Regions from separate parts of the Trichocoleus sp. FACHB-591 genome, predicted to be linked through region 2. Evidence: predicted binding sites of a transcription regulator. Region 2 holds the regulator's gene; each other region holds the start of a gene.

Region 1 (7,975 bases), on a different contig from region 2:
CAAGATCTAAATAGAGACGTAACTGCACTGCCCAGAAATCTCTATGCCAGAACTTCGAGTCTCGATCGCTCAGCACTACCACGAGCGGACCAAATACGATCCGCAAACCCTTGCCAGTAAAAGCCATCGCTTGGATTGGGAGAGTCAGCCTGTTCCGTTTAAGGAATACAAGATCGGCACTACCTTCGATCTCAAGCCTTATTTAACTGACCCACAAGAAGTCTTGGCTGAAGATGCAGAGACTGCTTGGTGGCAACGGTTGTCGCGCCTGCTATTTTGCAGCTACGGCTTAACAGGCATGATTCCCACAACCGGAAGTCCAGTTTATTTACGGGCTGCGCCTTCAGCGGGGGGTCTGTATCCGGCAGAAGTGTATTTAGTTTCCCGTGGGACCCCATTCCTACCCGCTGGGTTGTATAACTATCAGTCTAAAAATCACTCGCTGTGGCATTTCTGGGACAGCAATGTTTGGCAGAAATTGCAATCGGCTTGCTTTTGGCACCCTATTTTAGATGACACGCAGATGGCTTTGGTCACGACTGCGGTGTTTGCTCGCTCGGCATGGCGCTATCAGGACCGCGCCTACCGCCGCATTTTTTTGGATGCTGGGCACTTGCTGGGCAACATTGAGTTAGCCTGCGCTCTCAATGACTATCGACCGCATTTGATTGGTGGATTTGCTGACGAGGCGCTTAATCAGTTGCTCTACCTCGATCCGGACCAAGAAGGAGCGATCGCAGTGATTCCGGTGGCCGATTTGCTAGAAGTGCAAGAAAATCTGCCACTTTCGGTAACAGCCTTACCTTCGGCGACTCAGACCGAGTATCCCAGCATTCCTGATGGAGAATTGCTGAGCTATTTCCATCAAGCTACTCAGATTCAGCCAAACGCAGCCTTCAAAAAGATCCCCAAAATACCACCACGTACCAATCGAGAAAAGGCTCAGTCGGATCAATACAATTTTCCGTTTTGCCTAAAAGTTTCTACGCTGTCCCAGCCGATTGTTTGGGGAGAGAACTTAGGGGCTATGCAAGAGACCATGCTCCGCCGTCGTTCTACCCGCGCCTACAGCGGAGAGTCAATTACCCTAGCAGAATTGAAAGCGTTGCTGGACTTTACTTACCAGCCTGAGCACTATATTGAACAGGGATTGGATGGGTATCCAGACTATTTTGTTTTGAACTCGATTCAGACCTTTATTGCAGTTTCTGGTGTGATTGGCTTAGAAGAAGGCTGCTACTACTACGCCCCCCACTCTCAGGAATTACGACAAATCCGCTTCAAAAACTTCCGGCGAGAACTGCACTACTTATGCTTGGGGCAAGATTTGGGTCGTGATGCCGCAGCAGTGGTGTTTCATACGGCGGACCTGAGAACTGCGGTGGCTCAATATGGCGATCGCGTCTACCGCTACCTCCACATGGATGCGGGACACTTGGGGCAGAAACTCAACCTGGCTGGCATCCATCTGGGTTTGGGTGTCAGTGGCATTGGTGGCTTCTTTGATAATCAGGTGAATGAAGTGTTAGGCATTCCGGTGGATGAAGCCGTTCTCTATATCACCACCCTGGGTCGCCCCCGCTAGCTGTTGGCTATTCTGGTTGCCTAGTCTGAATGGCCACAGGCATCTTCGTATTGGTAGGCTTCAATGCGGACAGCACAGCGATCGTACTGCCAACGAGTTAGTCTGAGTGAGTTTGCTTGGGAGCTAATCACGACCACAGAAGCATAGTCAGGCCCAACGCCAAAGACTTTGGTTGCAGAGCGACTTGGATTAGATTTAGCAGTTGTCTTCACTGTAACTAGACCAACTTTCGAGGGACTATCAAGGGCGATCGCTACATCCTTTTGCTCGCCCGATTGCAGCTCCAATCCTTTCGGCTGAGCTTGATTGATCGTCACTTGGACAGGCTCAGGCATGAGATTCACCAGTCTTACTGTAGGTTCAGGACGACTCAGCTTGTCATTCAGCACTAGCCCTTGGAGTACCTGGCCTTTCTGAAATAGAGCTACGGTATAAAACTGCTCAGCTTCTAAATTAAAGCTCTGTTTTGGCTGAGACTCTGGCTGAGACGAGATGGAATTGAGGGAGAGGGCGTACTTTCCCGCAGGAATACGTTGGGATGGAATGATTTGCTCTGGAGAGTAAGAGGCATGAATCGGTTGCTGGTTTAAGTGCAACGTCTTGACGGTTGGTTTAGCATCCAGTAGCCAGTAGTTCACGTAAGCCAAGTTCTCGGCTTTAGATGGCATCGCTAGTCCCACCCCAGTCGCGAGGACTGATAGCAGCATCCAGCCTTGATGATGAAGTGACATTGATGATTCTCCTAACCCTTGATGCTAAACAACTGCCAATGAGCGCGATCGTTAAAAAATTAAAGCAATTTCGTGCCAGTCTCTATGCGCTTTACCCTCAGCATCTAGAACCAACAACGCAGTAATTTTTGCTAAAAATTGCCTGATTCAAGGACAATTTCGCTGATTTTTCGGCAAGAGAATGTAGCTAAGCTTACAAATAATACGGATGAGGGAAGCTATGGTACGGCTGAAGTCGTCAAGTGAGGCGTGAGCGGGATGGTGAGGCAAAACCACACCTGGTTATTGGCTGGATTGGTTCTAGGTATTTGGAGTTCCAACTCCCCCGCTTGGGCAAAAGAGTATCTGCTTAAATCCACCCCGGAAACTGTAATTTGGGGACGTTTGTATGGCAAGACGGCTAAGCCTGCTCTACGTATTCGATCCGGAGACACTGTAACGATTGAGACCGTCTCCCATGAAGGCATTTTAGAAGACCAGTCACGGGATGGCACGGCTGCTGGAGCCATTGAGTTTTTGACTCAAAAAGGAGTACCCGAAAAAGAGATTCTGCAAGATCAACTAACTATCCGAGCGAACGTCCCTCATGATGGCAAAGGGCCTCATGTCGTGACTGGGCCTATTTATGTTGAAGGAGCCATGCCCGGAGATGTCTTGCAGATTGAAACTCTCAAGATTGAGCACCGTGCCTCCTATGGGTTTGTGAGTAGCCGTAAGGGTAAAGGTGCACTACCCGGAGAATATCCTGTAGGGGATAAGGTTGCTGATAGCAAATACATCAAAATCGTGACCGATCCCCAAGCCGTTCAGGCGATTCTCAGAACGCGCAAAGGACAGACTGCCTCTCCACTCCAGTACGCCAATTTCAAGCGAGAAGGAATTACCGGATTAGGAATCCTGAAACCTGACACGCCTGGTTCGCCTTCCTATGAAATTCCCTTAAAACCATTCATGGGGCTAATTGGTGTCGCTCCTGAAAATGATGCTGAAACCGTAAACTCTGTGCCTCCAGGCCGTTATGGTGGCAATATTGACCTGAATTTAATCACAGCGGGAACTACGCTATATCTCCCTGTGCAAGTTCCTGGTGCCCTGATGTATACGGGTGATCCTCACTGTGCTCAAGGAGATGGAGAGGTTGCTTTAACCGCGATCGAGTGTTCTCTAAAGCCAACATTTCGGATTACTCTACGCAAAGATCTTGCTGCTAAGAAAACATTTACCGCACCGTTCCTAGAAACTCCGATCGCCTTTGTTCCGATTGGGCTGAATCAAGATTTGGATGAAGCGATGAAGGATGCAGTGCGTAAAAGCCTGACTTTTATCACAGAAGTTACACCCCTCAATGGGCAAGAAGCTTTACAACTGAGCAGTGCCGCAGTAGATTTTGAGGTCACTCAAGTTGTGGATATCGTCAAGGGAATTCATGGAGTGATCATGAAAGATCTGATCAAGGTGAATCGAGTTAAATAACCCGCAGAGTCGCACCCCACGCTCCAGGGCCTAAATAGGAGCAAACAACTAACAGCAAACATTAAATCTGCTTTGAATATCCCAGCTCAGTCACTTTGGATATTCAAAGCAGATTTATTTTGACTGATACCTAAGAGTCTCACTTCAACTACCCGAACTTCAGCCTCCAAAACTATCTCTGAAAAGCCGGGCGACTTTAGATCAGGCTATCGCTAGATGTATGAAGGGCATCTTCTAACAAATGCTACTGATATACGACTGGCCTGGAACGGAGGAATAATTTGGATCTTGAGACAGTATTGGAATATACGTCTGATGCAGTTACCGAACTAGATAAAGACTGGAACTATACCTGCGTTAACTATAGTGCGGAACTCCTGCTGCGGCGTAAACGAGCTGAGTTGCTGGGTCGCTCTCTGTGGGAGGTTTTTCCCGAACTGCTTAATACACCAGCAGAAGCAGAACTAAGACGCGCCATCACAGGTTCTATTGCTGTCAAATTTGAGTTGTTTCTTCCAGGGTTGTATGCGTGGCACGAAGTGCGGGCTGTCCCCACTGAACAGGGGTTAATCCTATTCAGCCGCGACATCTCAGATCGCATTCGTGTGCTCCGAGAGGAAGCAGTACGGGCGGAAATTCGGAATATGCTCGAATATGCCCCCGTACCTATCTGTATTATGCGAGGGCAAGAGCATCGAATTGAGATCCATAACCGCAGCTTCCAGCAACTAATTGGCGCTCGCAACTTTGAAGGTCTAACGATGCGAAATGCCTTTCGGGAACTGGAAGCACAGGGCTTCTTTGAGCTGCTAGATCAGGTATATGCCACCGGCGAGACCTACGAGGGCAAGGAATTGCTAGTCCGCTACGATCGCCATGGCACCGGGGAAATGTATGAGGGTTATTTCAATGTCATTTACCAGCCCCTCTTAGATACCACTGGGCAAGTCTGCGGGATTTTAAGCCTCAATATTGAGGTGACCAAAGAAGTGCTGGAACGGCAGCGTGTTGCCCGGATTGCCACAGAGCGAGATGCCATTCTGCAACAACTGATTGAGGGAGTCATTGTCACAGATGCCGAGGGACGTATCACCTTTGTCAACGAGGCAGCCTCTCGGCTCCACGGAGTTGCCAAGTTAGATGTACTGCCTGAAGGCTATACCGATACGTATCACCTTTATACAGTGGATGGTAAACCCTACCCTCCAGCAGAACTCCCCCTGAGCCGCGCTGCACTGCGAGACGAGATCGTGACTGAAGCTCGCTGGCGCATCCGGCGACTGGATGGGACGGAGGTGCTGGTAGAAGGGAATGCCCGACCCATTTATGATGAGCAGAGTAGAAAAATTGCCGCAGTACTCACTCTTCGGGAATTAGCGGCTAAATACTGAAATGCTACTTAATCGGGACTGCTTGATGCAGGCGATCGCGGTTAAGCAATAGCACGCTAAAAATATTTCTAATTTAAAAGCTGGTGACAAGACTCGAACTTGCGACCGGCTGATTACAAATCAGCTGCTCTACCAACTGAGCTACACCAGCACATTGGCTAAAAGTCAGTATATCAAATTCTGCAACACTCCTCACTCCAAATTTAATTGAATTGAAAATCAGCGATCGCTTCATCCCCTGACAATTTATTTGCGTTTTTGCAAATCTCTCGGTACTATCTATGTTCAGATGGAAATCCGGTATCCCGACCGACTAAGTGGGGTTTGAAAGGAGATTAAAGGTTATGGGTCTGTGGCAACGTGGCTCGAAACGACGAGAAGAGCCAGCTCAACGGGTAATTAGTAATGCGCTCAAGTTCTGGACCAACATACTGCGTTGCTGCGGCCCGCAAATGTTCAATGGGTTGAAATTCAGCTCCCTGAGAGGCTTTGTCTCACTGTTCCTAGTCGGCATGACTTTGAGTGTAACGATCGCCGCTTGCTCTGGCGATGGTGGCAACACTACTACTGCTAGCTCTCCAGGTGCTACAGGTGGGAGTGCTGCCAAAAAAGAAGTTGAACTGACTCTAGTTTCTTTTGCCGTCACCAAAGCCGCCCACGACAAAATTATTCCTAAGTTTGTGGAGAAGTGGCAGAAAGAACACAACCAAACTGTGGTTTTCAAGCCCAGCTACGGTGGCTCTGGTTCCCAAACCCGCGCTGTGATCGATGGCTTACCAGCAGATGTGGTGCATCTAGCCCTCGGCTTTGATGTGCAAAAGATTGAAAAGGCTGGACTAATCGAGGCGGGTTGGGACAAAGAAGCCCCTAACGATGCTGTCGCTAGCCGTTCTGTCGCCGCGATCGTCACTCGCGAAGGCAATCCCAAAGGCATTAAGGATTGGACAGATCTCGGTAAGGATGGCATAAGCTTCGTCACCGCTGACCCCAAAACTTCCGGTGGTGCCCGTTGGAACTTCTTGGCGCTGTGGAATGCTGCTGTGAAGTCAGGTGCGGATGATGCCAAAGCCCAAGAATTTGTGGCTAAAGCCTATAAAAATGTGCCTGTTTTGCCCAGAGATGCGCGGGAAGCCAGCGACATCTTTTTCAAGCAGGGCCAAGGAGATGCCTTGATCAACTATGAGAACGAAATTCTCTTAGCCGCTGAAAACGGCGAAAAACTCCCCTTCGTCATCCCCGCAGTCAACGTCTCGATTGACAACCCAGTGGCAGTAGTCGACAAGAACGTAGACAAGCACGGGACTCGCGAAGTTGCAGAAGCCTTTGTGCAGTATCTATTCTCTCCAGAAGCCCAGCAAGAATTTGCCAATACAGGTTTCCGTCTGAGCGACCTCAATGGTGCCCAAGCGAAATCTCTGGAAAGCAAGTATCCCCAAGTGAAAGATTTGGCCACTGTAAAAGATTACGGCGGCTGGAGCGAAGTCCAGAAGAAATTCTTTGATGATGGTGCTATCTTCGACCAGATTCAAGGCAAATAGGTAGTAGTCACTCGCTGACTCTCCTCTCTGTGCGGGCGATCGGGGCAGGCTTTTGGGATACTTGATGAGTTCAAGATCAACGGCTAAAAGCATCTGCCCCGATTTATTTTTGATCTCCTAGCTTGACCTAGGCTGCTGTCTTTAAATTGCTCTATGGCTGTCTCAACTATTTCTCCATCTGCTTCCCCCCAACCTAAAAATCCGGTTCAACGGCTCTTAGGGTTGTCTTGGCCTTGGCGGATCACGCTGGGGTATCTCACAATTATGCTGTTGTTGCCTGTGGCAGCGCTGATTGCTAAGGCAAGTACCGAAAAACCTGCTGACTTCTGGCGAATTGCGACTAGCCCTGTCGCCTTGGCTACCTATAACGTCACCTTTGTCACAGCTTTGATTGCAGCCCTGATCAATGCCGTTTTTGGGGTTTTAATTGCCTGGGTTTTGGTTCGCTACGACTTTCCCTTCAAACGCATCATTGATGCCGCGATCGATTTACCCTTTGCCCTGCCTACCTCAGTAGCAGGTTTGACTCTAGCCACAGTTTATAGCGACAACGGCTGGATCGGTTCGTTGCTAGCGCCTTTTGGCATTAAGGTCGCCTTTACTCGATTGGGGGTAGCGGTGGCGATGATCTTTATCTCCCTACCGTTTGTGGTGCGGACTCTCCAGCCTGTATTGCAGGATATGGAGAAGGAAGTAGAAGAAGCTTCTTGGTCTTTAGGCGCTTCTCAGTTCCAAACCTTCCGACGGGTGGTATTGCCGCCTTTAATGCCAGCGATTTTGACTGGCGTGGCGTTGGGCTTCTCCCGAGCAGTTGGTGAGTATGGCTCTGTAGTCATTGTGGCTTCTAACGTCCCGTTCAAAGACTTGATTGCCTCCGTGCTGATTATTCAACGCCTGGAGCAATACGACTATTCGGGTGCCACTGTGATTGGCACAGTTCTGTTGGGCATTTCGCTCCTAATTCTTTTGGCGATTAATTTATTGCAAGCTTGGGGACGGCGGTATGAGCTCTAGTTTGGCAGGTAAATCCTTTAATCCTGAAATCTCCCAGCCGAAAGCTCCAACTCCAACTCAGCAAAGAACTTGGGTGAAGGGAGTTTTAATTGGCATTGCGCTCTTTTACTTAGCGTTGGTCTTGTTTATTCCCGCTTTCAACGTCTTCATGCAAGCGTTTAAGGATGGAGTAGGGCCGTTTTTAGGCAACTTGACGGAGCGCAATTTCCTCCATGCTGCCAAGCTCACGCTTTTAATTGCGCT
Region 2 (7,975 bases):
GCGGTAATAGCGAAGATGGTATGAGCATCAAAGCGCTGTAGCAAGGAGCCACTAAAGTAAGCAGTCAACAGCCCCCCTAGCGCCGAAGAGCCCCAACACAAAGATTGCAGCGAGCCCGCAGTACTCACCGACTCCTCGCGGGCCCGTTCTACCACCAGCGAGTCCACAATCACGTCGCTAACCGCTACAGACAGCGAGCCAAGGGCGATCGCAAGCGTTGCAGCCCAAGGTGTATGCACCACCGTCGCTAGAGCAATCCAGGAGCTTGCTCCTAGCACCCCCGACAAAATTAGGTAGGGACGGCGACGATAGCCAAAAATGGGCAACCCATCGGAAACAAAACCAAAGACAGGCTTAATCATCCAGGGCAGCGCCGCAATCCCCATCAAAGCTGATACTTGCGCTGGACCAATCCCTAACTCATCTTTGAGAAAGAAGCTAATGGCTAAGCGAGCCAAGCCGAGAATGCCTTGCACAAAGTAAACCAACAAAATCGCTGTTAACTCTGCGCTTGGCTCCTGCCCAAAGAAAACTTTTTCTGTGAAAGATGACTTGATTTTGGACCAACCAGATTCAGAAACAATCATTGATAATTGTTCATAAATATCAATGCCTACCATGATAGCCGTCTGTTCTCTAGGCTGTCTCTAAATCCGCCTTGCGACCCATAAAGCTCTAGTCAGCCTAGGGCCACATCCCCTCATTACAGTATGTTTGAACAGGAGCAAGCAGGGAGTTAGGAGCAATGGGGGCCTCTTTGGGTGCTGCGTCCAATCGTCGTTATGCAATTTTAGGTACAGGAGCATTAGGGGGCTTCTATGGGGCGCGGCTTCAGCAAGCAGGCACAGAAGTTCATTTCCTGCTCAGAAGTGATTACGAACAGGTGCAGCAGCAAGGATTAGTGATCGAGTCACCTGAGGGAAATTTCACACTGTCTCAGGTCTATGCTTACCGTCGAGTCGAGGAGATGCCTCGCTGCGATGTAGTGGTGGTCGCACTCAAAAGTACCCACAATCACTTGTTGCCAGCCCTACTTCCTCGGGTGCTCAAAGAAGATGGCGTTGTCTTAGTGCTGCAAAATGGCTTGGGCTTAGAAGCAGAAGTGGCTCAAATCGTAGGTGCGAAGCGCGTCATGGGTGGGCTGTGCTTTATTTGTTCCAACAAAGTAGGTCCTGGCCACATTCGCCACTTGGACTATGGAGCCATCACCTTAGGCGAGTACGCAGCGAACTATCAAGCGGGTGGTATCACAGAGCGCATGTCCCAAATCGCTCAAGACTTTACCCAAGCTGGTATCCCGATCCACTTGGCTGAAGATCTGCTACTCGCCCGCTGGCACAAGCTGGTTTGGAATATTCCCTTCAACGGCTTGTCAGTGGTCCTCAACGCCACAACTGATGCGCTGATGGCCGATCGCTACACTTATGCTTTGGCAGAGCAATTGATGCGAGAAGTTGCCTTAGGAGCAAAAGTGCAGAGTCGCGCGATCGCTGATGATTTTATTCAAAAAATGCTGGATGACACGGTGAAGATGAAGCCCTACCGCACCAGCATGAAAATTGACTATGACGAAGGCAGATCTCTGGAAGTTGAGGCAATTTTTGGCAACCCACTCCGAGCTGCCCAAGCCGCAGGAGTGCAGCTTCCGCAGATTGCCATGCTCTACCAACAGTTAAAGTTTTTGAGCAATCGCACCCGAGCCCAATCCCCAGAGCAAGGATAGATTACAAAACGCCTTTGGAACTGGGAATGGTGTGAGCCCGACGGGGATCGGTTTCTGTAGCAACGCGCAAAGCACGGGCAAAGGCTTTGAAAGTAGCCTCAATAATATGGTGTGAGTTGATGCCATCTAGCTGACGGATGTGCAGCGTCATCTGGCTGTGATTCACCACTGCCACAAAGAATTCCCGTACTAGTTGCGTGTCGTAAGTGCCGACTCGTTCGGTGGGGATTTGCAGGCCATAGCTAATGTGAGGCCGACCAGATAAATCTAGAGCTACCTGAATTAGAGCTTCGTCCAAGGGCGCGAGGAAGTTACCAAACCGGACAATGCCTTTGCGATCGCCCAACGCTTTAGCCAGAGCTTGACCCAGGGTAATGCCCACATCTTCGTTGGTGTGATGGTCATCAATTTCTAAGTCGCCCGTCGCTCGCACCTCTAGGTCAAACAGCCCATGTGAAGCAATCTGATGCAACATGTGGTCGAGAAATGGAATACCTGTGGCGGCTACACAGCGGCCCTGTCCATCCAAATTAATGGTGACATGCACATCTGTCTCACCCGTTTTGCGGCTGACTGAGGCCACTCGTCCTGAAAATACGGGTTCTAATGATGCTCCGTTGGCCTGCTCGAAGGCTGTGCGGTTCTCTTGGGAAGACGCTTCATGAATGCTAGTCTGCATAGGCCCTACTCAATACTGGGAAGTAAAAACTGAGAAGTAGAAACAGGAAGTAAGAAACTTTGAGCCTGCGCAGGCAGGCCAAACGGTTGTAGTCACTCAAGGGCAACCACTACATCCCCATGATCTCATAGCCAGAATCAACATAGAGGATTTGCCCTGTCATACCGCTGGACAAATCACTGCATAGGAACGCCGCTGTATTGCCAACTTCTAGTTGAGTCACAGTGCGACGCAGGGGTGCCACTTCCTCCACATGATGAATCATGTCCAGAATTCCCCCAACCGCAGAGGAAGCGAGAGTTCTAATCGGGCCAGCAGAAATGCCGTTGACTCGAATATTGTGGGGTCCGAGTTCTGCCGCCAAGTATTTGACGCTCATTTCTAAGCCCGCTTTGGCAATGCCCATAACGTTATAGTTGGGCACCACGCGCACCCCGCCCAAGTAGGTCAATGTGACAATGCTGCCGCCTTCTGTCATCAGGGGTTTAGCGGCACCGCTGAGCTGAATCAACGAATAAGTGCTGATGTCTAAGGCTGTGGTAAATCCTGGCCGCGAAGTGTTGCTAAAGTGGCCAGATAAGTCATCTTTGTTGGCAAAGGCCAGACAGTGAACCAAGATATCTAGCTTGCCCCACTTCTCCTTCACAGTCTCAAAGGTGGACTGAATCTGAGCATCATCTTGCACATTGCAGGGCACAAACAAGCTGGGTTGTAGCGGTTCAACCAGTTCTGCTACTTTTTTTTCCATCTTGCCCCGCTCATCGGGCAGATAGGTAATCCCTAGGTTGGCACCCGCTTTATGGAGTTGTTGGGCAATTCCCCAAGCAATCGAGCGATTGTTAGCAATGCCTGTGACTAAGGCATTTTTTCCGGTCAGATCCAGCATGGCAATCTCTTCGTTAAGGGCAATTACGAGAATACTCAAAGATGGGGGCTTAAAGATATTGACATCGACTGTCGCTTGTAGGGTGATACGCTGCCTTGAGTCCTATCACAAGATATCTGTCTTTAGGGGGAGTAAGATAGGGTCTAAATAGACCGCTTACAGCTAAGATCCGTTCGTTTGTAGTCCTCGAAACAGCAGCCAAATTCTTCAGCCATTGGCGATCGCTGGCCGATTGTGTATCAAATAGAACAAAAAATGACTCTAGAGTAAGTTTAAGTGTTCTAAAGTCATCAATTGCTTACAGTTGGCTCACCTTCGTAAGGTTCATCTCCAGACGAGCGGCCCATGAAGGTTGGAGAAGGGCATCGAAAAGGTAAAAGGATATGGTAATGACGCAGGATAGGCCGTTAGCATCTGTGTTTCGTCAATTGGGAGGCGGAGCATTTCCTCCCGTGATTGAAACGTTTGATCGAGGCAAGACGATTTTCTTCCCCGGTGATCCAGCGGAGCGTGTCTACTTTTTGGTCCGAGGTGCGGTCAAACTGTCTCGCGTTTATGAAGCGGGCGAAGAAATCACCGTAGCCTTGCTGCGAGAAAATAGTGTCTTTGGGGTTCTCTCGCTGATTACAGGCAATCGTTCTGATCGCTTTTATCACGCAGTTGCTTTCACTCCGGCGGAATTGCTCTCGGTGCCCATTGAGCAAGTGGAAAAAGCCCTCAAGGATAACCCAGAGCTGTCGATGCTGATGTTGCAAGGGTTGTCTTCGCGCATCTTGCAGACTGAGATGATGATCGAAACCTTGGCCCACCGGGATATGGGATCACGCTTGGTCAGCTTCTTGCTCATCCTCTGTCGTGACTTTGGCGTTCCTGGCCCTGACGGGATCACAATTGACTTGAAATTGTCGCATCAGGCGATCGCAGAGGCGATTGGTTCCACACGGGTCACAGTCACGCGCCTACTCGGGGATCTGCGGCAGGAGAAGATGATTTCCATCCATAAGAAAAAAATTACGGTTCATAATCCCGTCGCCCTCAGTCAACAGTTCAGTTGATCTGCTATGGTTAACCTCTAGTAATAACAAGCGCTTACAGCGACTTGAATACAGCTCTCTGGTCTAGGAAGGTGCTTCATGGCACTCCTGCGAGGAAACAAAGAGAGCCGTGATGCTCTCCTGACGCTGAGGCAAGGCAGCCACTTTTGCGAGCTGGGTCTACTTGTTGTCGTCCTACAGGTGTGATGGCACACAAAACTTCCAGGGCATGAGATAGGCTGTATCTGAGTTGGGTGTGAGCCAAATGGCTTCCTGAGGGTAGATGACCAGCGGGTACATCTTAATTGTGGCAATCTTGGTGTTGGGGGGTGTGATCGCAACGGTGGGCGATCGCATCGGCACGCGCGTAGGCAAGGCTCGCCTCAGCTTGTTTAACTTGCGTCCCCGCAAAACCGCGGTCTTAGTGACGATTGTCACGGGTGGCATCATTTCTGCTTCTACACTCGCCATTTTGTTTGCTGTGAGCGATCAACTCCGGACTGGCGTTTTTGAATTGGGCAAAATTCAGAAAAACCTCTCTAGGGCGCGAGAAGATTTAGCAAAGACGCGGGTCCAAAAAAATCAAGTTGAGCAAGAGCTGACCCAAGCTCGCGCCGAGCAAGTTTCGGCCCAACAACGGCTGGATCGAATTAATTTGTTTCTTAAGGCCGCGATCGCCAAGCAAGCGACGACAGAAGCACAGCTAAATCGTACCCAAACCCAGCTAGGCCGAGTCGAGGCTGAAAGAGCCCGAACCGAAGCTCAGCTCGATCAAACTCAGAGCCAACTGAGCCGCGCGGAAGCAGAAAAGGATCGGATTGAAGATGCCAAAGACCGCACCGAAGCAGAACTAAACCGAACTCAAACGCAACTAAGCACTGTTTCTCAGCAAGCAACGGGACTCCGCTCCGAGATCGACCGACTGGATAGCGAGCGCCAAAACTTGATTAAAGAAACTAAAGATTTAGAGGTTCAACAGGCCAATCTAGAGAAAGCTGTCCAAACCTTGCAGCGGTACTACCAGTACTATCAAGCGCAGTATGAAACCTTACGCCAAGGCAACGTCGCTCTCTTCCGAGGACAAGTGTTGTCAGCAGGCATCGTGCGGATCGTTTCTCCCACAGGCGCTCAGCAAGCAATAGACCAGTTACTGCGAGAAGCAAATCGTAACGCTATCAAGTTGACCCGTCCTGGTACTGGTCAAGTCAGCGAGCAGATTATTCAAATCACCAGACCGGAAGTAGAACAACTGGTTGACCAAATTGAAGATGGTCGCGATTACGTCATTAGAATTCTCTCAGCGGGTAACTATGTGCTAGGAGAAAAGAGCGTTCAGGTGGTGGCGAGCGCTACGCTCAACCAAGTGGCATTTCTGTCTGGTGATGTCATTGCTGCCGCTTCAGTTGATCCATCTACCCTAACTGAAGCCGACATTCAAAAGCGGATCGAACTGTTGCTAGCCGCCACGGAGTTTCGAGCCAGAGGCGCGGGAGTACTCACGGAAGGAGTGCAGATCGCTGCGAATGGTCCTAGCGTCACGGCAATTTTGAGCTTTGCCGAGCAGTTGAAGCAGTATCGCCAGCCGCTGGATTTAAAGGTTGTAACCACGGGTGTGATCTACACAGCAGGTCCGCTGAAGGTGGAGTTGTTAGCGATTCAGAATGGCCAAGTGGTGCTGAGCACTAGTCGGGACATTCCTCAACCCAATCGTCCTATACCCAACAGCAGTCCATCTCCTCAACCCAACAATGCCACTCCTAATCCAAACAATCCAAACAACAGCGTGACTCAAGAGGACGCTAATTTTGAGTTTCAACATTCAGACCCTTACCCTGGAAAGGCCCCCAATTCCAAGCCGTCAGATTCCTCTCCCAGTCCCTTCGTCAGTCCTGACGATTTGTAACGGCAGCTCGTTACAATAAAGCAGAGTAACGCTGACAAGTTGAACTGTTTCCTCGCTCTGCTGGCAAATGATTAGAATTTCATGGTCTTAAATCCTCCCCCCAATCCTGATCAGCCGATCATCTTAGGCTTCGATCCTGGTCGCCACAAATGTGGTTTAGCTGCGATGGGAGTAGACCGGACGCTACATTACCACCAAGTTATTGCAGCGGATGAAGTGGTAGCTACGATTCAACAGCTCCAAAAACAGCTACCCATCTCGATCGTAGTGATGGGGGATCAAACGACTGCGAAAACTTGGAAACAAAAGCTAAGTGATGATTTACCCGATCCGCTCCGGGTCGTCTTGGTAGACGAGCGTTACAGCAGCTTAGAAGCTCGCGATCGCTACTGGAAGATGTACCCCCCTAAAGGCTTGTATCGTTTAATTCCTCAAGGGATGCGAACCCCACCGCGATCGCTTGATGATATTGTGGCAATTCTATTGATTGAGCGTTATTTAGAACGCTTAGTCGCATCTGCTTAAACTTAAGCTTAGAGCTGAGCGCGAATCGTGAATGAGTAGTCACCACCCGGTTCTAGCTGATAGTCACATTTCTCTAAAAAGCGCCCTAGAGGTTCTTGGATCAAAGCTCTACCGAGAGAAGGCTGCACTAACAAGCTGCCTTGCTTAAAACACCACTGAAACTGCCACTCAAATTGGTTAGCTCTGACTTCCCCCTCAATTTTGCCCTGATTCCACGACTGATGCGTGATCCGGACATGAGCAATGGTTTCAGGTAGACGGTTAGCACTCACAGTCTCTACTTATCTCACTACAGGCTTACTAGCCAACTGGGCCTCCGCTTCCAGCACCCACAATACCAAACCTTTCGCTACCTGAGTAAAGACAACCGCATTACCTTTGGTAAGCAAACGTCCAGCCGCCTTTTGAGCTGTTTCCAGTGAGGGAAAAAACCGAACATAGCTATAAAAGCACCCTTGATAAAAAATGGCGCTCATCGGATTAGGCATGTCAGGCAGCTGAATATGGCACCGTTTCACCAGCCTTTGATCTAAAATCGCCAGTGATGTAGCAGCGCTCTCAGCCATGAAGAGAGGATCGGAACTATCCAGCATAAAGGCTTCTCCTGCAATGGTGGCAAAACCAAAGACCTGATTTGATCTGCCTTTGGTACGAATTGAACTAACCCCCATCTGAGGCTAGTTCGACTTAGTGGGGCCATCCAGTAAATGCCAATGTACCGGAGTTCAGTTTATTCAGCCAACAGTTAAAACACAGATTCAGCGTCTAATACAGAAGTCGTTCAAACTTTGGTACTTACAACAGAACGACCGTTGTAGAGGCTCATGGCTTTTTCAAAGCCTTGCTTGAGACTTAGTTCTACAGCGTCTACGGTCATCTCTAAAACTTGAGTGATGACTTGGGCCTCGGTAGGCGCAAACCGACCTAAGACGTGAGACACGGCATCTTGAGTAGCCGTATTTTCGTCCTTGGGACTACCAATGCCAATTCGCAAACGCGGGAAATTCTGGGTACCTAAGTGAGCGATCGCTGACTTCATCCCATTTTGCCCACCCGCCGAGCCAGACAGACGCAAACGGATTTTACCCACAGGCAAATCCATATCGTCATAGATCACCAGCACGGACTCTGGGGGCAACTTATACCAATCCAACACAGCTCGAATCGACTGTCCTGAAAGATTCATGTAAGTCAGCGGCTTGAGCAAGCGAATTTTATTGCCTTG
Region 3 (7,975 bases), on a different contig from region 2:
CTAGTTTCTTGGTGTCTGTTTCTGGCTCAAAGTAACCCCAGCGAATATTTTCGGTGAGGAACCATTGGTCATGGCTCTTGTAAGGATAGGAAGCATTGTCAGCCCAGAACTTCATGATGTGGGGGCTGTTCTCAACCACTCGACCATCTCCGTAGTCGATGCGGCCTTGGGCTCGCTCAATAATGTCTTTGGCTGGAACCTTGAACCATTCCCGTTGGGAGAGGATGTCACACATCTCCTCTTTGTTTTCTGCCTTGTCGCACCAGATCTGGGCTTCTTGCACTGCCATCAGGAGGGCTTTAGCTGCTTTAGGATGTTTGTCAACCCATTCAGCCCGCATGGCGAAGGCTTTTTCTGGGTGGTTATTCCAAAGTTCTCCAGTGGTGAGGGCGCTGTAGCCGAGTCCTTGGTTGACGAGCTGAGCATTCCAAGGTTCGCCAACACAGAAGGCTTCCATGTTGCCGACTTTCATGTTGGCGACCATTTGGGGCGGTGGCACCACGATGGTCGAAGCATCTTCATTCGGATTTAGGCCACCCGCTGCGAGCCAGTAGCGCATCCACAGATCGTGAGTGCCACCGGGGAAGGTAACGGCGCACTTGGTTTCTTTCCCGGCGGATTTAGCTTGAGCGAAGGCATTTTTGAGCGCATTGCTCTGCAAACCCACTTTCAAGTCTTTGTAGGTATTGGCAACGGAGATGCACTGACCGTTGACGTTTAAACGCGCCAAGATGTACATCGGTACTTTCTTGCCATCAGTCACTTTGCCTTCTGAAATCAGATAAGGCATCGGAGACAGGATATGAGCGCCATCGATCCCGCCGCCCTCGGAACCCAGCACAATGTTGTCACGGGTTGCCGCCCAAGAAGCCTGCTTGGCCACTTGGACATCCTTCATACCGTACTTCTCAAATAGACCCTTTTCCTTGGCGATGATCAGGGGAGCGGAATCTGTCAGGGCAATGAAGCCGAGCTTGGCCGTGGTGACTTCTGGCGCATCGGCGGCGGCAACATTAACCGCAGGAGCAGCACTGGGGGAAGTGCTAGCAGCAGTATCGGTCGAATTAGAGGACGTACAGCCGTGGGCGAGTAGAGTACCTGCGGCTGTAACGCCTGCTGTCAAGATGAATTTCCGTCTCGAAAACTTCGTCATCCTCGTTCACCAATACTCAAGTTATAAGTTGTGAAAATTTTGGGGTGTTGGTAGTTTTCTATACCAACAACTTGTCATTACCCTACCGATGTTGCTCTAGATAAAATGTTACCCATGAGCAATTTTGAAGTTTTTCTACAGGTTTTGGCGTTTTTGTCTGTAGCGAAACATACTTGTGGTTTTTAAGCCGTAACTACCTACCTCGCAATCCATCCTGGGGATGTGAGGCTTGGGGTGCAAGGAGCGATCGCTCTCTCAATGTGCCTCTCGGTTATCACCGTGATTGAGCGAGAGGCAGTGAGGAAAACAACGGCTAATCAAGCATCAATCACAACCTTGCCGATGGGATGAGCAATACAGGTTAGAATCCAACCTGCTGCTTGCTCACTGGCATCCAATGCATCCGGTTCACCTTCATATCGCACTTGTCCTTCCAGCAGTTTTTGCTTGCAAGTGCCACAGGTACCTGCCTGACAACTGCTATCTAGCTCTACCCCTGCTTGAGTCGCTACATCCAATAACGTATCTGCTTCTGTGCAAGCAACTTCTTTGCCAGATTTAGCAAAGCTGGCGATCGCATGTTGAGCGGGAGGAGCAGGGGGAGCCGAGGGAACTGGCGTTGCCACTGCCACAGGTTGATAGCTGGATGCCGCAGGGACATTGACAGCAGCAACCGGGCTGGAAACTACCTCTTCTTCCACAGAAAACTGAATTTGAGCAGAAGTTTTTAGTGGAGTCGTGCGGATTTGAGCGCCAAAGTTTTGGATCAGGAGATTCGTGAGAAATGGTTTGAGATCTTCGCAAGGAATGGATTTCTGGACACAGGTGCCTAAAACAGCATGTTTGCCCACCTTGCCACCCATATAGAGGTCTACGCCTTCCACCGTTTTGCCATCTTTGCGAACTTTGGTCCCCATGAGGCCAATGTCAGCCACTTGAGGTTGACCGCAGGAGTTGGGGCAACCTGTCCAGTGAATCCGCACGGATTTCGGCAAAGAGAGTTCTGAATCCAATTCTTGAATCAGGGCTGCGGCGCGGTTCTTGGTTTCAATCAGGGCAAAGTTGCAGAACTGAGATCCGGTGCAGGAAACTAGCGATCGCGAGAGCGGCGCAGGATCAGCGGTAAAGCGTTGCAGCAGAGGTTCTTTCAGGAAGGGGCCTAAGCGAGAATCAGGAATATTGGGAACAATCACATTTTGTTCAACACTGAGGCGAACCTCTCCACTGCCATAGACTTCGGCGAGACGCGCTAAGTCGAACATATCTTGGGCGTAGAGGCGGCCTACCGGAACATGTAGTCCCACATAATTTAGTCCGGGTTGCTTCTGAGCGTGAATGCCGACATGGTCACGCTTATCCCAGACAATCTCATCTTTGGGAGCAGCCGTCTGGAGCGCATGACCCATTTGTTGCTCAACTTCAGAGCGGAACTTGTCGAGACCCCACTCATCAATCAGCCACATCAAGCGCGCTTTTTGGCGATTAGCCCGTAGACCGTGGTTGCGGTAGACCAAGAGAATCGCTTCACACAGAGCCACCACATCGCGGGGGTCAACCCAGACATTCATGGGGATTGCGGCTTCGCAACGTTTGGCAGAGAAGAAACCACCGACTAAAACATTGAAGCCTAGGTTGTTGTTTTTGTAGGCAGGGACAAAGGCGATGTCATTGATTTCCGCGTGGACTGAGTTATCTCGGCAGCCCGCGATCGCAATATTGAATTTCCGGGGCAGGTTGGTAAAGGAGGGATTGCCTTCACCATTGTTGGTGATCATGTCCTGCACTTTACGGACGATGCCGCGAGTGTCGATCAACTCGTCTGCATCAATCCCTGCAACGGGAGAGCCTGTAATGTTGCGGACGTTGTCCATGCCAGACTGGATACTGGTGAGACCCGCTTCCTCGAAGCGACGGAAGATATCGGGTAGGTCTTCGATGTGGATGCCGCGCAACTGAATATTCTGCCGAGTGGTAATGTCACCAGTACCATCTTCACCATAGCGTTGTAGCACTTCTCCAAGCACCCGTACTTGACCGCTGGTGAGGATGCCGTTGGGAATCCGCATCCGCAACATAAACTTGCCAGGAGTGACAGGTCGGAAGAATACACCCAACCATTTGAGGCGGTAGTCGCGATCGGTTTCATCCATCGCTTCCCAGCCAATTTGAGCAAAGCGATCAAGTTCTTTTTTGACCTCTAAACCGTCTTTTTCAGCTTTGAGCTTCTCAAATTTATTGCTTCCAGTCGCTGGATTGGTTGCTGCGGTTGTCATGAATCTACCCGTGTCACTGCTGGCTTTAAGCAAGGTTTGAATTCAGATGAATTCAATGTAATTTGCCGTTTAACGTTTCTTACCAGCTAAGGTTATGAGTACTTAGCTAGTGAATTCGTATCTATAGTTACAAAATGTTTCTATATATGAAACACTTGCATGTAAGTCATGCTGTTTTGACATAACTCGTTGATTTCAAACGATCTAAAAAACATTTGATTTTGCAACAAAGGATACAAAAGACCTGATTAATAGGTGCTGCTTCAAAAAATAAAAGCCTATCCAAATAGTCTGGATAAGCTCTTTAACTAGGAGAATGAGTTCGCTTAAGCAATTAATAAGTTGTTTTCTCCCTAGGTTCTGTTTCCCAAGTTTCAAAACTGGGCACTGATTCCAACTTTTTAGCTTTTTTGGGTTTGCGAGATGGGCGATCGCTGCCTACATACCAGTAAGAGGCTCCAACCAGGCAAGCACCACCAACCCAGTTACCAAGAGAAACAGGAATCAAGTTTTTGACATACCCAATCCAAGAAATTTGCTCAGGATCATGAGGGATAAATAGACCCAATCCCATTAGGGTCATGTTGGCAACGCTGTGCTCAAACCCTGCACCTACAAAGGCAAACAGACACCAGAAGATCAGCACTAACTTCGCGATATCCTCTTTAGTCTTAGCGGCCATCCAAATGGCTAAACAAACCAAAATGTTGCAAAGAATGCCGCGAAAAAATAGCTCCATAAAGGGAGCCTGCATTTTTCCAGCTACAGCTTCTAAGACAAAATCCTTGATCGGTCCTTTAGCCAAAAGCCCAGACTGAACCAAGAGCAAGGCTAGCAGCAGAGAGCCAGCCAAGTTACCAACAAAGCTGATGCCCAAGACTTTCCAAGTGTCTTTCCAGGTAACTTGTTTAGCGAGACTGGCAATTGTCATGAACATATGATTGCCAGTGAATAGTTCGGACCCAGCAAAAATAACTAATGACAAAGCGACCGCAAATGAGGCTCCCATTAAGGCTTTAACCGCAGGTGACCCAGCCGCATGCAAGGGTGCGCCGATGGAAAAAACCAGCATCACTCCAAAGCCAACGTAAATTCCTGCCAATACAGATAGAATCAGGAATTTAGGCAAGCTGTCTTCAACCAGTTCTGCTTTGGTGCGGGCAGCACTAATAATAGTCGCGATCGCTTCTTTCGTCATAATCAAGTCCTTTTAAAGCTGCTTTGAGCCAGGAAATTTAACTTCAAATCAAAATCTTTGACTTTGAATTTGAAAGTGTATCTCTAGCTGCAAAATCTATGTTTATGTAACTTCTGCATAGAAAGAATATTTGTATCTTTAACTACAAAATTCATCAATCAATGCAATTACTGCATGAATTCCATGCTTATTAAAAGTTGTTTTCTATACAGTTTTCTGAGAATTTGCATCATTCGAGACAGTTTGAAAAAACTGAGTTGAGCTAAAAACGCAATCTGCTTGGAAAAAATTACTTATTTTTTAATTAATTTATGCGGTTCTTGTATTAGCTCAATGAACCAAAAAAGGTGATCAAATATACAAAAACTGCATAATCCTGGTGCAATCTGTACTATTCACAAAGTATGTTCAGGTAGATTTTTTAGGCAGTTAGGAGGCTGAAAATCCCCGTAATCGGTAGTGTAGGAACTGATTTGGAGCCTTATGCGACAATTGAACGAGCAGAACTTTTATAGACTGAACATGGATCGTCGTACTTTTTTAACTTGGGTTGGCGTTGGTGGAATTGCCAGTTCTTTGCCAGTGGCGATCGCAGCTTGTTCTAACAAAACAACCACAACTTCCAACGAAACAGCATCCAATCCTGCGGCCACTTCAGGCGCGGTTGCTCGTGCAGATGGTTTTCAACCTGTGGGAACTGTGGCGACTTTAGACCAGAAGGGCCAGTTGGGCGATCAGAAGTTTGTTTCGGGGCCTTTGCTTGTGGTGCGTAATCCAGATAGTCCTGACACTTTAGCCGCAGTCAATGCTAGCTGTACTCACAAGGCCTGTCTCGTAGACTGGCAAGCCGAGCAGAAAGTTTTTGTTTGTCTTTGCCATGATTCTAAATTTGGTACGGATGGCAAAGTGTTGCAAGGACCTGCGACAGAGCCGCTCAAAACTTACGAGACAAAGCTGGAGGGAGATACAGTTTTAGTGAAAGTATAGATTTTAGTGAAAGTATTAACACCCCCGATTTGCCAATGTTAGAGGTTTTGGAAAAAGCTCAGGCTGCGGCACAACAAGCCGATTGGCCGCTACTGAATCAGTATTTGCAACAATTCTCTGCTGCTGTAAAAACGACTCCTCAAGCTAAGGAAAATGGGCCAACAGTAGCAGCGCTAAAGCAAGTGCTAGATTTGGCGATCGCGGCTCTCGCGACGGGAGACTTCCAATCGCGCTGGGATCTAGCCAAAGTGTTTCCTACCTTAGCCGCAGCGTTTGGTCAGATTGGGCAAAGTGTAGATGGGTTGATTGCACCGTTGATCGAGATTGTGCAAGACGATGCAGCCGAGGTCGAACTGCGTTGGTTTGCAATCCGAATTCTAGGTCAGTTCAACCATCCAGCAGTCATCAAAATCTTGGTGCAGTTGCTGCAATCCGAGGATACAGAAGCGGAAGAGTTGAGTGAAATTGCCGCCACTACCTTGGCAAGTTTTGGCCCTGATGCGATCGCCGCTTTAACAGAACTACTAGCCGACGAGCAATCCAGAGGGTTGGCAGTGCAAGCCTTAGCTCAGATTCGCAGCCGTGAAACCATTGCTCCCTTATGCAGTGTGGTGGATGACCCACAAGTAGAGGTGCGATCGACTGCGATCGAAGCATTAAGTAGTTTTCATGACCCACAGATTGCACCGATTTTGGTCAATGCTCTCAATGATGTGGCGGCTACAGTCAGACGAGAGGCTGTGGCGGGTTTAGCGTTACGAGCTGATTTAGCTCCTGACCTGGATGTGGTAGCCCTCCTGCGCGATTGCCTGTGGGATTTTAATTTAGCGGTGTGTCAACAAGCAGCTACTTCCTTAGGACGCTTGGGTACTCCCGCCGCAGCTGCCGCCTTGTGGCAAGTATTGCAATCTGCGGCCACTCCTGCTGTCCTTCAGTTAGAAGCAGTACGAGCTTTGGGTTGGATGCAACATCCAGAAGCTTTGAACTACTTACACCAAGCGTTGCAGCTAGAGTCCCTAGAGGTTTATCAAGCGGTGCTCACGGCACTAGGCCGAGTGGAAGCCCCTGAGTTAAAACCGCAAGCTGTCGAAATTTTATTGGCAGCCTTAGGAAGTCAACACCCTGTTGTGCAACAGCCCCACACGCAACAAGCGATCGCTCTAGGCTTGGGGCAACTTGGAGAACTAGCTGCTGTAGAACCGCTGATTCAACTGTTAGCCACGCCAGATATCGGAGTGCAGTTACACGCGATCGCAGCTTTAAAGCAACTAGCGCCTGAAATCACTCATCAAAAATTACAAACCCTGGCAGCAGATCCAGCGGCATCACCGGAACTAAAACAGGGAATAGCGATCGCTTTGCAAGAATGGCAAATGAATGGGATTGCTGATAGCAACTAACATAAAAAATCAGCAGAATTACTAGAACTCTGCTGAAGCGAAACCAAGGTTTATGCTTACTAAAAGAGCAAATTAAGCATGATCGATCAGCCGTTTAGCATGATCTTTCATGTCTTCTACCGTGTGCATAGCAGCGGCTTGATTCTGTTTGGCCTGTCCTTCGGCTAGGTCTTTAGGATCGCCTGTTACATTGCCAACTGCTTCTTGAACTTTACCTTCAATGTTTTTAGCAACAGCTTTAGCTCTATCCTCAATACTCATAGTGTTAAGCTCCTTAGTTAAAAATATTACTATCTAAACCGAGCTTAGCCATTCACTTGAGAAATTGGCATCTTACTGGTGGCGCATTTAATTTAAAGCCGCTAAGTCGTTGGGTGTATTGCAGTTAAAGAGCATGTGTTTGTCAGCGTCCGGAATGGCTTGCACTTCATTGTGGTCTAGCCACCGTTGGAACGATCGCCCGCCTCGGCTGATAAAAGCATTCAAGAGAGGCAAGCAACTCCGGCGATAGAACCCACACAGCGGGTCCCAACCTTGAGCATGGTACGGGACAAAGGCGATCGCAAGTTCTGGAACTGTATCTAACTGTTGCGCCCAACCTTGCAAGACTTCGCCCCTAAGCCGAGGCAGGTCGCAAGCCAGCAACAAAACCCAATCTGTTTGGACCTGGGCTAACCCTTGAGCAAATCCCACTAAAGGGCCTTGGGGGTGAATATCTTGATGCAGTGGTCGTTCTTGCACAAACCGACAAGTATTGGGCAATAGTTCACGGTAACGCTGTGGCCAAGGCGTCACTACATAAATTTCGTTAGTGCACTCGGCTGCAACATCACAAACGTGGCGTAGCAGCGGTACTCCCTGGACCGGAATCAGGGCTTTGTCCTGACCCATCCGGGAGCTTTGACCTCCGGCTAATACAATGGCAGCGAGTGACATAACCCTAAAGGTGAATGCTTGAGCTTTA
Region 4 (7,975 bases), on a different contig from region 2:
GGCAACTTGGGCTTGTCGCGGGGGGTGTCTGCATCTAGCCGGATCACGCTGTTGAGTTTCTGGGACTACGCGGGATTCGGGGTCAATACCTTTATCTTTTTGCTGATTGGCTTAGAAATTGATTTACCCGTGCTGTGGCGGACGCTGCCTGCGGTGTTGCTAGGAGTCTTGGCCTACCAAGTCGGGCGATCGCTCTGTGTGTATCCCTTGCTGGCAGTCGTGGGTTGGTTCGATCGTGCTGTGCCGTTACGCTGGCAACATGTGCTGTTTCTCGGCAATATCAAAGGGTCGTTGTCGATGGCCTTAGCGCTCAGCTTGCCAGCCAGCTTACCTGGACGTGGCGAATTAATTGTGTTGGTGTTTGGGGCAGTGTTGCTGTCGTTGGTGGTGCAAGGATTGGGCTTACCTTGGGTCGTTCGGCAGTTGCAACTGTCTCAAATCTCCGATGCAGGCCAACAGGTGGAAGAGTTACAGGCGCAGCTCATTGCTGCCAAAGCAGCTCAAGACGAGCTGGATGGTTTACTCAAAACTGGAGTGTTGCCCCGCTCTATCTTTGAAGAAATGCGCTCTGGCTATCAGGTGCGCGTGGTATCGGCGGAAAAGACTCTACGCGACTTGTTCAACCGCCGCATTGATACTGTCAATGTGGGCAATGGAGCAGCAGAAACCTTTGGCGATCGCATTAAGCTCGATGCCATCCGCAGACGCTTACTTTTGGTAGAGAAAGGCGCACTCAATGATGCCCTGCGGAAACGGGTTTTGTCTGAAGTGATCGTGCGATCGCGTTTGCGCCAGATTGATGAGCAATTATTAAAGCTAGAAGACGATTAAGAAGCTTTATCTAAGATTTTGCTTGAGGTGGTTCTACCTTAACTTTTTGAGGGCCGAGTCAATGCCTGACTTCATCCGCCCTCAATAGCGACCACCCCTAGCAAACAACTACCTATTTCTGCACTTTAGAAGGCTCTTGACTACTAGGTGGAGTTGGCAGAATGGATTTTACCTGACCATCAGAAGGCTGAGATAATTTAGCACCAGTTTGATAAGGAATGGCAAATTCGGGTTTCATAAGTAATAAGGGTGTTTGTTATTAGATATTTCAGGTTTCATGTTAGTAGTTTGAGCCCTCAGATTTTCTCTATCTCAAGCATTGTGATGCAAGGCTAACTCCATGTAGGAGTTCCACCTCATGACATATCTCCTTCAAAAGGCTTTTGCATCAAGTGCAGCCCTGCACAAAATCAATCACCTCATGCAGGGTTCCTGGCTTAGTGACAATCAAAATGGTTGATCCGGGTTCTAACACGGTGCTGCCGTTGGGAATTTTCAGCGAGGTTTGCGGGTGGGTTTGATAGCCAATGATCAAAGATCCGGTTGGAAAGCGTTGATCTTGCGCCACTTCTGCCACACTGCGCCCGACCACATGACATTGGTTGGGAATCGCTAGCTTCAACACTTCAATCTGGCCTTGCTCAAAGTGCATGATCGATTCCACCTCTGGATATTCGATCGCATTCACCATCGTCGATACCGCTAGCTCGATCGCATTGATCACATGTGTCGCTCCAGCAATGCGGTAGGGTTCACCAAAGTCTCGATGCCGCATCCGCACCATAATTTGCGGCACTCCGTAATGCTTGCCTAAAGTAGCCATTGCCAAATTTAGGGCATCATCCCGTAAGACCGCAGCCAAAGCATCGGCTTTGCGAATTCCCGCTTCCAGCAAAACTTCTGTGCTGACAGCACTGCCTTCAAAAGCCATGACTCCCACTTGCTCGCGGGCGTAGCGGCAGGCCACTGGGTCAATATCTATCACCGCCACCGTATGCCCTAAATCCACCAATCTCTGGGCCAAGTTAAGCCCGATTAACCCTGCTCCCCCAATCAGTACGTACATTGCTTTCCCTTGATGAAGGCCCCTTGCTTTACTTTACAAGTTGTCAACAACTCGCGGCTGTACCACGAGTCACCTGTCCTAGAGAGAGGAGTGCGCAACGTTTTTGCACCACACCCCTCGATCGCGGTTATTCTGCAAACAGAGACCCTTTAGCATTGCTATGTGAATCCCGATAACCTCTTTAACTCTCAAGCCACCATTGAGCAAAGATATCGACGCATCAAAGCTGAATTGATCGGCGGCGCGATCGCTCTTATGGGAGTGTTTCTGATTGGCACGGTTTGGTATTGCTGGGTTGAGGGGTGGCGCTGGCTGGATGCCGCCTACATGACCGTGATCACCCTAGCGACCGTGGGCTTTATGGAAGTCCATGAGCTGGGCGATCGCGGACGGTTATTTACTATCATCTTGATTTTGATGGGAGTGGTGGCGATCGGCTATATCGTCAATCGGTTCACAGAAGCATTGATTCAAGGGTACTTTCAAGCAGGACTGCGGTTACAGCAGCGACGGCGCATCATGGAATCACTGACACAACACTATATTCTCTGTGGGTTTGGGCGAACGGGTCGTCAGATTGCTTTAGAGTTTAAGGCCGAGGGCATCCCCTTTATTGCCATTGATTCTGATCTGGCGGAGGTGCACGAAGCGCAGGAGCTAGGCTATGTGGCCATTCAAGGCGATGCCACGCTCGACGAAGTGCTGACTAGAGTGGGGATTGAGCGAGCCGTTTGTTTGGTAGCAGCTTTGCCTTCCGATGCCGAGAATCTCTACACCGTGCTTTCGGCCAAAACTCTGAATCCGCAAGTCCGAGCGATCGCCAGAGCCAGCACCGAAGAAGCCCTCAAAAAGCTACAACGAGGGGGTGCAGATGCCGTCGTATCGCCTTACATTACGGGCGGTAAACGCATGGCCGCCGCTGCCCTCAGGCCTCAGGTGATGGATTTTGTCGATGGTATTTTGACTGGGACAGACCGAGCATTCTACATGGAGGAGTGTTTGCTGGAGCCAGGCACTTGCCCCTATGTCGGCCAAACTCTACGCGAAGCTCGTCTGCGATCGCAAACCGGAGCCTTAGTGCTAGCGATACGCCGCGCTGACGGTAGCTTGATTGCCGGTCCCACTGCCGACACCACCTTGATGACCGGAGATGTGCTCATTTCTATGGGAACCGCCGAGCAACTGCGCGAACTCAATCAAGTTCTGGGTCCGATTCGCCACCGCGTGCCCCGCCTTCCCAAGCACACCTAAGGTGCGGTTAAAGCATGACCACATTGAGCACAAAAGCGATCGCTGAGGCTAACGGCTTTGCCACACTGCGAGCAGAAGCGCTGGGCTGATTCGGTGGAGGAAGGTGCGGGAGCGGGAGCAGGAGTTAAAGGAGTTGAAGTGACGGGAGGGGTGCCAATCTGCATTTGCATATTGCCCATTCGCATCTGCATGGGTTCTAGCTGCATTTGCATATCTCCCATCTGCATGGGTGGCATAGACGGCAGCGGCGGCAGGGGTGATAGGGGAGCGATCGGCAGCATGGGTGCCATAGATGATGCCGCATCAGCGCCAGTATTGGTTCCAGCCACTGGTTGGAGTGGTAAAGTTTCTGCCCCTGTCAAGCTGGGTGGCGCAGTCAACAGATTGAGCCTGCCCCCTGCCAGTTGCACAAAGAACTGGCCTTGAGCCGATTCAATCCGTAAGATCCAGCCAGCCGGAGTTCGAAATAAGGTGGGCGGCACCACCCAATGACCTGTGGTGAGGCTAGTCCACTGACTCTGCTGCTGACTCGTACTGGCGCTGGTCAAGGCGATCGCAGTTTGGGTTCCTACGTTCTCGACCTGGAGTTGCTCAGTACTGCTGAGATTGCCAATGTAAGCCATAGAAAGATTAAGCATGGCGATCGCGTTCACTAGCAAGTTAACGTGGAAGTTCAGAGAACGGGTATTAAGATTCCCTAGAAAATTTTTGGGCAGGTTTCAGGAACAGCGGCGAGTGATAGAAATTGTTATTTGACTCTAAAGCGTTCTAAAGAAGATTCCGTATCAGTGGCTACAGTATCGAACTCCCTCAGCCTCTATCAAGGATGAATGACTCCAGCAAGGTGGGTGGTTTGCCGTGCGATTTGATCACTATGATCCAGAGGGTTTTTATGACGAGTTGTTTATCGCCAAAAGCAAGCCCCGTCCGGAAGCCACCCTCTTAATCGAGCGGTTTAATTCTTTCTCTGCTAGTGAAATCAAACGTCGCCAGCAATCTGCCCAGATCGCCTTGATGAAGTTGGGCGTAACGTTCAATGTCTATAGCGATGGTCAGGGCACCGAGCGCATCATGCCCTTTGACATCATTCCCCGCATTGTCTCGGCGCAGGAATGGAAAGAACTAGAACAAGGCTTAAAGCAACGCATCTACGCGCTGAACTTGTTTCTGCATGACATCTATAACGAGCAAAAAATTCTGCGGGATAGTGTGATTCCGGCAGAGCTGATTTATTCAGCCACGGGTTTTCTCAAGCCTTGCCTGGGATTAAACCCGCCGGGAGGCATTTGGTGTCACATCACTGGGACTGATTTGGTGCGCGATCGCGATGGTCGCTGGTATGTGCTGGAAGACAACCTCCGCTGTCCTTCTGGCGTCTCCTACGTGCTAGAAAATCGCCGCGTCATGAAGAGTACTTTCCCGCAACTCTTCAACACCATGCCGATTCAACCCGTAGAGGACTACTCCAGTCACCTGCTAGAAACCTTGCTGAATCTAGCCCCAGAGCATCTGAGCGATCCCACTGTGGTGGTGCTGAGCCCTGGTATCTATAACTCAGCCTACTTTGAGCATTCCTTTCTGGCCCAGCAGATGGGTGTGCAACTGGTGGAGGGGCGTGATCTAGTCGTGGCGGATGGCTACCTGCAAATGCGCACCACCAAAGGGTTGCAGCGAGTCGATGTGATCTACCGCCGCATTGATGATGATTTTATCGACCCGCTAGCCTTTCGCTCCGATTCGATGCTCGGTGTTCCAGGCTTGATGGACGTGTATCGCGCCGGACGAGTCGCCCTCGCCAATGCGTTAGGAACTGGGATCGCTGACGACAAAGTCATTTACGCCTATGTGCCGCAAATTATTCGCTATTACTTGGGCGAAGACCCGATTCTCGCCAACGTCCCGACTTATCTGTGTTGGGAACCCCAACAGCAAAGCCATGTTTTGGCTAACCTAGACAAACTAGTCGTCAAAGCAGCGAACGAGTCGGGGGGATATGGCATGTTGATTGGTTCCCAAGCCTCGGCAGCAGAGCGGGAAGCCTTTGCCGAGAAAATTAAGGCTAACCCCCGCAATTACATCGCTCAGCCCACCCTTTGTCTCTCCCGAGTGCCTACCTTGATGGAAGAGCAAATCGAAGGCTGCCACGTCGATCTGCGCCCCTACATTCTCTACGGCAAAAACATCTATGTCAGCCCTGGTGGCTTAACCAGAGTGGCGTTGCGAAAAGGCTCTCTGGTCGTCAACTCTTCCCAGGGCGGCGGTAGCAAAGATACTTGGGTGGTCTGCAAGTAAGGAGATAAAAGTGATGCTCAGTCGAGTCGCAGATTCAATTTATTGGCTGAATCGCTATGTGGAACGAGCCGAAAATGTCGCTCGTTTTATTGAAGTGAATCTGAATTTATTGCTAGATTCTCCCCCTGGGGTGACTCAGCAGTGGGAACCGCTGATCCTGACCACAGGCGATTTGCCTTTGTTTCAACAGCGCTATGGTGAGGCGGCCGCAGAGAATGTGATGCGGTTTCTCACCTTCGATCGCCACTATCCTAATTCCATCCTCTCTTGTCTGTCAGCAGCGCGCGAGAATGCCCGTTCTGTGCGTGAGGTGATCTCCTCCGAGATGTGGCAGCAGCTGAATGCCTTCTACTTTATGGTGAAAGAGGCGGCTGAGACTGATTCGCTGCCAGAGTGGCAGGACTTCTTTACTGAGGTAAAAATGTCTAGTCACTTATTCGCAGGCATCATGGATGCCACGATGACCCACGGCGAAGGTTGGCATTTCGGACAGATTGGTCGCTTGTTAGAAAGAGCTGACAAAACAGCGCGGATTCTGGATGTGAAGTACTTCATCTTGCTCCCCTCCGCCAAAGATGTGGGGACCACCTTGGATGAGTTGCAATGGATGGCGTTGCTCAGGTCAGCGAGCGCTTATGAAATGTACCGTAAGCGGCAGCGGCACCGAATCAACCCCACTGCCGTAGCAGAGTTTCTGATTCTCGATCGCGAATTCCCCCGCTCGATTCAGTTTTGTATCCTGCAAGCTGAGCGATCGCTGCATCGCATTACAGGCACCCCAACCGGAACCTGGAGCAATCCAACTGAGCGGGCAGTCGGACGGTTACGCTCCGAACTTGGCTACCTGACAATTGACGACATCATTGAAGCAGGGTTACATGAGTTTTTAGATAAAATTCAGCGACAACTGAATGACATAGGCGAAAAAGTCTTTTCTACCTTTGTCGCCGTCAATCCGGTATAAGCATTGGCCCCTCACTCCTCCTGACTTTCCTTGCATTACCAAATCGCCCACACCACCACCTACAGTTACAGTCAGCCTGTGACGCTGGCTCCGCACTTGGTCAGGCTGCGTCCCCGCTGTGATGCCAGTCAATCCTTGCAATCCTTCTCGCTGGTGGTTGATCCCAAACCACTGGGCATCTCGCAGATCACGGATTTAGATGGCAATGCGGTGGTTAAGCTGTGGTTCCAGCAAGAGTTGACCGATCGCTTGCAGATTCAAGTGTTGTCGCAAGTCGAAACCCTCCGCAGCAACCCTTTCGACTATTTGATGGAGGCTTGGGCGCTGAAGTTGCCGATTGATTATCCTGCCTCCCTCCATACACAGCTCAAACCCTACCTAAGCGGGCAAACGCTGCATTACTCCACCAGCCTTGATCCCGTCGCCGTGAAATTGGCCCAGGAGATCCATCAAGCGACTGGAGGAGATGCGATCGCGTTTCTCTCCGAGCTGAGTCAACGCATTCACCAAACCTGTAAACATACGATTCGGGAATTTGGCGAACCCCTAGCACCAGGGATCACCTGGGCGCAACGCTTAGGCTCCTGCCGCGATTTGACCGTGTTGTTTATGGAAGCTTGCCGAGCGATCGGATTAGCAGCACGGTTTGTCAGCGGCTATGAAGCGGGCGATCGCCAAGCTACCGAGCGACATCTCCATGCTTGGGCAGAGGTCTATCTCCCTGGAGCAGGCTGGCGCGGCTATGATCCCACCCAAGGCTTAGCGGTGGCGGATCATCATATTGCTTTAGTTGCCAGTGCCGCTCCAGCTTACGCAGCTCCCATTTCTGGGACGTTGAATCGAGCGGGTGCAGTGCAATCTAGCCTGAAATACCACTTATCGATTCAAGCCCGCACAGACTTTGGGCTATCCCAATTTGCCACGAACACTTAATCGTTTCTAATCAATGGGGATATCTTCGTTTGAGTCTTGGAGGGCGTGCTCCCACTCAATCTCTGGCATACATTCAAAGGCTTGACGCAAGCAAGCTTCCCAATGTCTACGAATTTGAGCTAAGTAAGGTGCGCCAATCCGGAGCCGCAGTTCATGCTTGATCCGGAAGCTATCGATTTCATACATGACCAAGCTGATCGGCGGCCCCACCGAGATATTGGATTTCATGGTGGAGTCAATCGACAGCAAGGCACATTTAGCGGCTGCTTCTAGAGGCGTCTCAAAAGTTAAGGTGCGATCGAGAATCGGCTTGCCATATTTAGTTTCGCCAATTTGCAAAAATGGGGTGTCTTTAGTGGCATGGATGCAGTTGCCCTGACTGTAAATCATATACAGCTCTGGCTCTTGCCCTTTGATCTGACCCCCGAGAATCACGGTACAGGTGGCATCAATGCCATCTTGCTGCAACCAAGAGCGGTCTTGCTCCTGAATTTGGCGCAGCTTTTCGCCGATGTAACGGGCAATCTCATAGAAGTTGGGCAAGGTATGGAGATTCACTGCCGCCCCAGATTGGAGGTCTTGCCGCAGCAGGGTTAAAGCGCCTTGCGTCACCGACAGATTGCCTGAGGTGCAAAGCA

What was found. The regulator NtcA, encoded in region 2, controls nitrogen genes in cyanobacteria. The targets are predictions, from matches to a motif close to TTTGTANNNNNNNNTACAAA.
Region 1: a site for NtcA is predicted at 2,497-2,516, ahead of H6F90_RS05505 (acetamidase/formamidase family protein). Genes of this name have one in related genera too.
Region 3: a site for NtcA is predicted at 3,541-3,560, ahead of H6F90_RS10015 (ferredoxin--nitrite reductase). Genes of this name have one in related genera too.
Region 4: a site for NtcA is predicted at 3,928-3,947, ahead of H6F90_RS17410 (circularly permuted type 2 ATP-grasp protein). Genes of this name have one in related genera too.

What each region holds. Positions count from the first base shown of each region.
Region 1 is NZ_JACJPA010000032.1:70,531-78,505, forward strand. It holds gene H6F90_RS05495 (SagB/ThcOx family dehydrogenase) at 44-1,585, shown strand; gene H6F90_RS05500 (DUF4397 domain-containing protein) at 1,606-2,316, opposite strand; gene H6F90_RS05505 (acetamidase/formamidase family protein) at 2,575-3,789, shown strand; gene H6F90_RS05510 (PAS domain-containing protein) at 4,071-5,180, shown strand; tRNA gene H6F90_RS05515 (tRNA-Thr) at 5,259-5,331, opposite strand; gene H6F90_RS05520 (sulfate ABC transporter substrate-binding protein) at 5,525-6,718, shown strand; gene cysT (sulfate ABC transporter permease subunit CysT) at 6,872-7,732, shown strand; gene cysW (sulfate ABC transporter permease subunit CysW) at 7,722-7,975, shown strand, end outside.
Region 2 is NZ_JACJPA010000110.1:93,083-101,057, reverse strand. It holds gene H6F90_RS23885 (folate/biopterin family MFS transporter) at 1-587, opposite strand, end outside; gene H6F90_RS23880 (putative 2-dehydropantoate 2-reductase) at 746-1,723, shown strand; gene hisB (imidazoleglycerol-phosphate dehydratase HisB) at 1,725-2,402, opposite strand; gene fabI (enoyl-ACP reductase FabI) at 2,512-3,288, opposite strand; gene ntcA (global nitrogen regulator NtcA) at 3,672-4,343, shown strand; gene H6F90_RS23860 (DUF3084 domain-containing protein) at 4,606-6,225, shown strand; gene H6F90_RS23855 (pre-16S rRNA-processing nuclease YqgF) at 6,307-6,750, shown strand; gene H6F90_RS23850 (DUF3146 family protein) at 6,759-7,022, opposite strand; gene H6F90_RS23845 (hypothetical protein) at 7,032-7,421, opposite strand; gene pth (aminoacyl-tRNA hydrolase) at 7,532-7,975, opposite strand, start outside.
Region 3 is NZ_JACJPA010000045.1:405,096-413,070, reverse strand. It holds gene H6F90_RS10020 (CmpA/NrtA family ABC transporter substrate-binding protein) at 1-1,153, opposite strand, end outside; gene H6F90_RS10015 (ferredoxin--nitrite reductase) at 1,471-3,426, opposite strand; gene H6F90_RS10010 (formate/nitrite transporter family protein) at 3,761-4,624, opposite strand; gene H6F90_RS10005 (ubiquinol-cytochrome c reductase iron-sulfur subunit) at 5,147-5,611, shown strand; gene H6F90_RS10000 (HEAT repeat domain-containing protein) at 5,647-7,011, shown strand; gene H6F90_RS09995 (CsbD family protein) at 7,084-7,272, opposite strand; gene H6F90_RS09990 (molybdenum cofactor guanylyltransferase) at 7,360-7,947, opposite strand.
Region 4 is NZ_JACJPA010000094.1:68,154-76,128, forward strand. It holds gene H6F90_RS17390 (sodium:proton antiporter) at 1-831, shown strand, start outside; gene H6F90_RS31170 (hypothetical protein) at 944-1,069, opposite strand; gene H6F90_RS17395 (TrkA family potassium uptake protein) at 1,220-1,897, opposite strand; gene H6F90_RS17400 (TrkA family potassium uptake protein) at 2,060-3,148, shown strand; gene H6F90_RS17405 (zinc ribbon domain-containing protein) at 3,145-3,786, opposite strand; gene H6F90_RS17410 (circularly permuted type 2 ATP-grasp protein) at 4,007-5,440, shown strand; gene H6F90_RS17415 (alpha-E domain-containing protein) at 5,454-6,404, shown strand; gene H6F90_RS17420 (transglutaminase family protein) at 6,435-7,337, shown strand; gene H6F90_RS17425 (proteasome-type protease) at 7,344-7,975, opposite strand, start outside.